DNA from 3 places in the Paludibacterium paludis genome. Region 3 is predicted to be linked to each of the others. Evidence: predicted binding sites of a transcription regulator. Region 3 holds the regulator's gene; each other region holds the start of a gene.
What was found. The regulator FNR, encoded in region 3, switches genes on or off when oxygen is low (the NO sensors DNR and NnrR bind a similar motif). The targets are predictions, from matches to a motif close to TTGATNNNNATCAA.

Region 1 (2,265 bases), 1.1 Mb from region 3:
CAGAGTATAAATGATCAGGCCGCCGTCATGGCGGCCTTCTGGCGGGTTGTGTTCCGGTTCACGACTTGGCGAAACGGGCCTCGATGTCCTCGAGGCTGATGTGCCATTTTTGCATCATGTAGCGCAGCAAGGCGATTTCCGGGTCGCTGATTTCGCCGTCCGATTTTGACAGGTCGATGGCGATCGCGCAGGTCAGAATGCGCTTGCCCTGGTCGGTGATGTCCTCGAGCAGGGTATCGACCCGTGCCTTGTCGATCAGGCGGATGGTGCCGTCCGCCTCGTCCGCTTCGTCGGAGATGTCGTCGCAGTAGTCGGTCAGGATCTGCGTGAAGCGGCGCCGGTCAAGGCCGATCAGATCGTAAGTGTGCAGCTTTTCCAGGGCGTCCAGCTCGCGTTCGTCCATGTTGCCGTCGGTGATCATGAACATGGCCAGTATGCGGGCGATGGCTTCCGGGCTGTTGCGTTGATATGTTCTCATGGGTAGCCTCCCTGTTGTTATCGGCAAAATCGTGCTGCAAAAGACTCCGGAATGGGAACGACCTTGCGGTGCCCGTAATCGAAGAACACGATGCCTGTCTTCAATCTTGCCACTTCTTTTCCGGTTCTGTCATCGGTTGCCTGATAAATGAGTTCCAGGCCGCAGCGGGAGAGGTCGCCGATGCCGATCCGGAAGCGCAGGCGGTCGCCATGCCTGGCCTCGGCGATGTAGCGGATGGCTGCGTCGGCCATGATGATGCCGACTCCGTCGACGTCCATCTCCGTGTAGCCGCTTTGCCGCAGGAAACGGATGCGGGCTTCCTGGGCGAGCGTGAGAATGGCGTCGTTTCCCATGTGGCCTCCGTAATTGATGTCGCCGACGCGGATGTCGAGTGCGGTTTCGAAAAGGAAGGTATCCGGGAGGGGGATTTCAACGCGTGCCATCGGGTGGGTGTCCTGAAATGATTGTCAACCCGGCTTCAAGTATTTAATCTGCATCAACCGTGGGCCAGTCGATTTTGCTAGACTGGTCCTGTAGAGGCTAACTTCAAGAAGAGGGCGCAAAATGTACAAGAAAATCTTTGTTCCGGTGGATGATAGCGAATCTTCCAATGTGGCGCTCGCCGAAGCGAGCAAGCTGGCCGCCGCGCTGGGCTCCGAACTGCGTCTTGTGCATGTGGTCGATCTGGCTCAGTTCGGTTGGGGCGGTACCGAGTTTCTTGATGCGGCGGAATTGCAGAAATCGGTCAAGGAATCCGGCGAGCAGGTGCTGGCGGCCTGCTGCGAAACGGTTCGCGCGGCGGGGCTTTCGGCCGAAAGCAAGATTCTGGAAAGCTGGGGCGACAAGATCGCCTCGGTGCTGATCGCCGATGCCACCCAGTGGGGGGCCGATCTGGTCGTGATGGGTACGCACGGCTGGACGGGGTTGATGCATCTTTTGATGGGCAGTGTGGCCGAAGGGGTGCTCAAGACGGCGGACATTCCTGTGCTGCTGTTGCGCCATCCGGGCGACTGAACCGGTTTTCGGCGCGTCAATGAAATCTATGGTCAGCCTGACCTTTGCAAGAACAGAGTGCTGATGAATAATGACGGGGTAGGCTTGCTCTAATCTATCCGGATTCTTGGTGGGCAGCTATGCCCGATCCATGATGTGAGCCGCTCCTGCAGGTCCCTAAAAAACCCTCAGTCTCTCATGACTGTTTTCATTGTCGGGGGGTTCTGCAGGCCGTGGGCCGGTTGTCGTCATCAGTGTCTGTCTTGGCAAAAGCAGGCTTCTACTCGCCGCCTTTCGCGAGTACCGCCCACACGACCCGTGCCAGTTTGTTGGCCAGTGCGCAGGCCACGATGTTCGAGTGGCGACGCTGCATCAGCGCCATCGTCCACGCTGCCATCGCACTCTTCCCGCGCGGCGCGTTCTGCATGATCACCCGGGCACATTGCACCAGCGGGCGGCGCAGGCTTTTGTCTCCCCGTTTGCTGATGCCCAGCAGCTTGGACTTTCCACCCGTCGAGTACTGTCGCGGCACCAGACCCAGTGATGCCGCAAAGTCACGCGCGTTGCCGTAGTCCTTGGCATTGCCGGCGTCTGCCGACAACTGGCTGGCGGTGATCGGGCCGATGCCGGGTATCGTCATCAACCGCAGGGCGACATCGTCCTGCCGGGCCTCTGCCGCGATCTCGCGCTCCAGTTCTTCGACCTCCGCCTTGAGCAAGCGGTAGTGCTCCAGCTGTCGTTGCAAGATCTGCCGGGCCTTGACGGGCAAACCGTTGGTCTCGTCCATCAGCTGC
Region 2 (2,265 bases), 680 kb from region 3:
TCGCGTACTGGCGGAAGTCCGGCATTTTCAGATCACGGGACACCAGACCATGCACGCAGGGATTGGCGCCCATGCGCAGCGCGCCTTCGGGGGCCAGTTCGGAGAGCGCCGGCATCAGGGCGCCGTCGCGGGTGAACAGTTCTTCCGGATGGTAACTCTTGAGCCATTTTTCCAGGGCGGCGACATGCTCTGGCGTCATATCGGAGAACGGCACCTGGTGGCTGCGCCAATAGCCTTCGACTTTTTTGCCGTCAATATTCTTCGGTCCGGTCCAGCCCTTGGGGCTTTTCAGGATGATCATCGGCCAGCGCGGACGCGACAACGCCTCGCCGCGCGCGCGCTCGGCGGCGGCTTGCTCGCGGATCGCGGCAAGACTCGCCATGCAGGTGTCGAGCACCTCGGCCATCCGCTGATGCGTCGGCGCCGTGTCGTCCGGATCGGCCACTTCGACCACGTGCGGGGTATAGCCATAGCCGCGGAACAGGTCGAGCAGTTCGGCATCGTCCAGGCGGGCCAGCACCGTGGGGTTGTTGATCTTGTAGCCGTTCAGATGCAGGATCGGCAGCACCGCTCCGTCATCGATCGGGTTGAGGAATTTGTTGGAGTGCCAGCTCGTCGCCAGGGGGCCGGTTTCCGCTTCCCCGTCGCCCACCACCGCCACCACGACCTGACCGGGATTGTCGAAGGCGGCGCCGAAGGCATGCGACAGCGCATAGCCAAGCTCCCCGCCTTCGTGCATCGACCCCGGGGTTTCCGGCGCGACGTGCGATGGAATGCCGCCCGGAAAGGAAAACTGCTTGAACAGCTTTTTCATGCCCTCGAGGCTGTGATCGACGTCCGGATAGATTTCACTGTACGTGCCTTCCAGCCAGGTGTTGGCCACCAACCCCGGTCCGCCATGCCCGGGTCCGGTGATGTAGATCATCGGCTGGCGCTCGCGGCGGATCAGGCGATTCAGGTGAACATAAATGAAATTCAGTCCGGGCGTGGTCCCCCAGTGCCCCATCAGGCGCGGCTTGACATGCTCGCGCTTGAGCGGTTCGAGCAAGAGCGGGTTGTCTTTCAGGTAGATTTGACCGACCGACAGGTAATTGGCGGCGCGCCACCAGGCGTGCATCAGGTCGAGTTCTGCGGATGTTAGTGGATTTGTCATAACAACATCGTCCTCTTCGGGTTCGTAACCATTGTGGAAGAGCCTGTGCGGGTGCACGTTGATGATGATCAAGCCCGGAATCGGGGCGAGGAGGCCCGGTGGCGCCTCGCCGGAATCAGGGACAGGAGCTGTCGGGCAACCAGGAGTCCAGCCTGAAGGTCCCCCGGAAAAACGGCAGGAACCAGGTGTCGGCTTCGGCCGAAAGATCGATGCGCTCGGGATGCAAAAGCCAGATGTCGATCAGCCCGCGCGCCATGGAGTGGTAAATGTGCGCGGCCTGGCGCGCGGTCAGCCCCGGCAACAGATCGCCCTCCTGGTCGGCCCTCGCGAAAATCTTCTCCAGCCGGTCGAATTTCTCGGTCATGAACGAACGGTCCATGATCAGCACGTTCGCCATTTCCCCGACGAACTCGCAGCGCAGGTTGAGGATGCCGATCACGCAGCGCATGTCGGGATGTTCGGCGAAACAGCGCAGCACGTCCTGACTGTGCTGCCACAGGCAGCGCACCGCCCGCTCGGGCGACCCGGCCCGGGAAAGTTTGGCGTCAAGCTCGTCAAAACGCGGGATGATGCGTTCGCACATGGCGTTGAACAGGGCGATCTTGTCGGTGAAATGCCAGTAGATCGCGCCCCGCGTCACCCCCGCGGCCTGAGCGATATCGGCGAGCGACGTGCGGCTCACGCCCTTTTCCCAGAACAGGCGTTGCGCCGTATCGATCAGCCGTTGCCGCGTCAGTTCGGCTTCTTCCTTGGTCTTGCGTGCCATGTGCTGCCTTTGCCTTCCCCTGTCTTGTGCGCACTCCCGTTAAAAAAATCCCCCGGTCTTAACCGGGGGATCGAGCCTTAGGAACCTTTCACGGCGCCGGGCTCCGGCTGCCAACCGCCGCCCAGGACCTTGTACAGGGTCACGCGGGAGGCAAGACGCGCCTGGCGCGTCACAATCAGCGACTGCTCGGCACTGTACAGCGAACGCTGGGCATCCAGCAAGGTCAGATAGCTGTCGACGCCGGCCTTGTAACGGGCGTTCGACAAGCCGTAGCTCAGCCGCGCCGCTTCGGCGAGCTTTTGCTGGGCCGACCATTGCTCCTCGATGGTGCCGCGCACAGCCAGGG
Region 3 (2,265 bases):
GTGGCCATCACGGAATCGAGCGTCTGCAGCGGCAGGCCATAGATCAGATCGACGCTCACCGAGCGGAATCCTGCTTCGCGCGCGGCCTCGATCACTTCCAGCGTTTCGGCTTCGCTCTGTACCCGGTTCACCGCCTGCTGCACGGCCGGATCGAAGTCCTGGATACCGACACTCATGCGGTTAAAGCCCAGACGCGCCAGCTCGAACACGGTATCGCGGCCGACCTTGCGCGGATCGATTTCGATCGAATACTCGCCTTCGGGCAGGAATTCGAAACGTGTCTTGAGCAAGGTCATCAACCGTTCCAGTTGTGCATCCGACAGGAACGTCGGCGTTCCACCACCGAAATGCAACTGAATGACTTTCTCCCGTTTGCCCAGCGCGGCGACAACCGCATCCACCTCTTTTTCCAGATAATCGAGGTAGGTATCCGCCTTTGACTTGTCTTTGGTGATGATCTTGTTGCAACCGCAGTAGTAGCAGACAGTGTTGCAAAAAGGTAAATGAGCATATAATGATATTGCCCGATTGCTTTGACCCAGTTGATGCTGGCCCAACCAGCGCAGATAATCGTCGGGGCCAAACGCGGCGGTGAAGCGGTCAGCCGTGGGATACGAGGTGTAGCGCGGTCCGGAGCAATCCAGACGCTCAATAAGCTCGCGATCGAATTCGCAGCTGTCCGGAAAAAACGGGTGGGTGGGTGTCATGGCGGTCCTGAACTGGAAAAACCTGTGGTGGACTGGTAAATTTGTAGAAAACGGATAAAATCCGCTTTGACAAGCGTCAAGCTTATTTACAAGGTTGCTGAAATACAGCATGAACGACCAAACGTTGATCCCGCTCCATACTCTCAAGGTAAGCTGCTCCAACTGCAGTCTGCGAGAATTGTGTCTGCCCGTCGGACTTAACCGCGAAGAGCTCGCCCAGCTCGACGCCGTCATCCGCCAGAGTCGCCGCCTCAAGCGCGGGGAGTTCCTGTTCCGCAGCGGCGAGAACTTCAAGTCCCTGTACGCCATCCGCACCGGTTTCTTCAAGACCTGTGTATCGAGCCAGGATGGTCGCGAACAGGTGACCGGCTTCCTGATGTCCGGCGAACTGATGGGTCTTGACGGCATATCCTCCAGCGTTCACGGCTGCGACGCGATCGCCCTGGAGGACAGCGAAGTCTGCGAGCTGCCCTTCTCCCGCATGGAGAGTCTCGGCCGCGACATCCCCAGCCTGCAGCACCATTTCTTCCGGTTGATGAGCCGCGAGATCGTTCGCGACCAGAACGTCATGCTGCTTCTTGGCAACATGAAGGCGGAAGAACGGCTGGCCGCCTTCCTGCTCAACCTTTCCCAGCGCCTGTCCAGCCGCGGCTTCGCCGCCAACGACTTCGTGCTGCGCATGAGCCGCGAGGAAATCGGCAGCTTCCTTGGCCTCAAGCTCGAAACGGTCAGCCGCACCCTGTCGAAATTCCAGCAGCAAGGCTGGATCACCGTCGACCACAAGCACATCCAGCTGGTGCTGCCGGAGCAGCTCAAGGAGCTGATCTCGGGCTGCGTACACGCCAACGGTCAGTAAGCGTCACGGGCGGGGTCCGCTCCGCCCGTACAGCTCGGCCAGCCGTTTCGCATCCGGCCAGCCTTCCGGCACCACGAATCCCCTGGAGACCTCTCTCCACGTTCCATTGTCTTCCATGATTTCGGCGACCATCGCCACACGATCGGCCCCCTGCAGCCGCGCGGCCAGCTCTCCCGCATCAAGACTTGCGGCTTGCCCGCCCCGCCAGGGCGACAGCCAGCGGCTCCGGTCAAGAATCACCCAGCGCGCCGCGGCGCCCCGGCAAGGCAAGGACTCGGCGCCTTGCCGCCACCAGCCGCCCAGCGTTCCCTCAGGATCCCCACCGCCGGCCCCGGCGAACAGCCCCCCCACCAGGCGCGCCGCGCTGCGGCATCCGGCAAACCCGTCAGGCAAGGCGCGCGCGCCCTCCGGCAGAGTCGGCAACGCCAATTGACGCTTCATCGCCAGGGTCTTGAGCTGCATGCCATCGCCAAGACTCGCGCCGACGCATTCCAGTGGTGACTCACCAAGCTTCAGATAGAATTTGCAGGCAAGCTCCAGATGCCATGGCTCGCCATCGAGCCAGAGCAGAAAATCGAACTCGCCGATCGTCATTCCGTTACCGCGCCGCACCTGTACGTTGCGGGCGGCAAGACGGGAATGCGACGAGGTATCGAACCAGAACGCCAGAAGATGCTCGGCATAACGACCAAGCCGGTTGGA

Region 1: the regulator FNR is predicted to act here: its motif matches at 965-978, upstream of JNO50_RS09165 (universal stress protein).
Region 2: the regulator FNR is predicted to act here: its motif matches at 1,212-1,225, upstream of JNO50_RS07150 (phosphoketolase family protein).

The regions. Positions count from the first base shown of each region.
Region 1 covers NZ_CP069161.1:2,031,038-2,033,302, forward strand. Annotated here, with positions in the region: gene JNO50_RS09155 (tellurite resistance TerB family protein) at 59-478, opposite strand; gene JNO50_RS09160 (acyl-CoA thioesterase) at 496-921, opposite strand; gene JNO50_RS09165 (universal stress protein) at 1,043-1,492, shown strand; partial or broken gene JNO50_RS09170 (IS110 family RNA-guided transposase) at 1,752-2,265, opposite strand, start outside.
Region 2 covers NZ_CP069161.1:1,568,852-1,571,116, reverse strand. Annotated here, with positions in the region: gene JNO50_RS07150 (phosphoketolase family protein) at 1-1,153, opposite strand, end outside; gene JNO50_RS07145 (TetR family transcriptional regulator) at 1,269-1,919, opposite strand; gene adeC (AdeC/AdeK/OprM family multidrug efflux complex outer membrane factor) at 1,997-2,265, opposite strand, start outside.
Region 3 covers NZ_CP069161.1:891,122-893,386, reverse strand. Annotated here, with positions in the region: gene hemN (oxygen-independent coproporphyrinogen III oxidase) at 1-707, opposite strand, end outside; gene fnr (fumarate/nitrate reduction transcriptional regulator Fnr) at 817-1,563, shown strand; gene JNO50_RS03950 (DUF1853 family protein) at 1,567-2,265, opposite strand, start outside.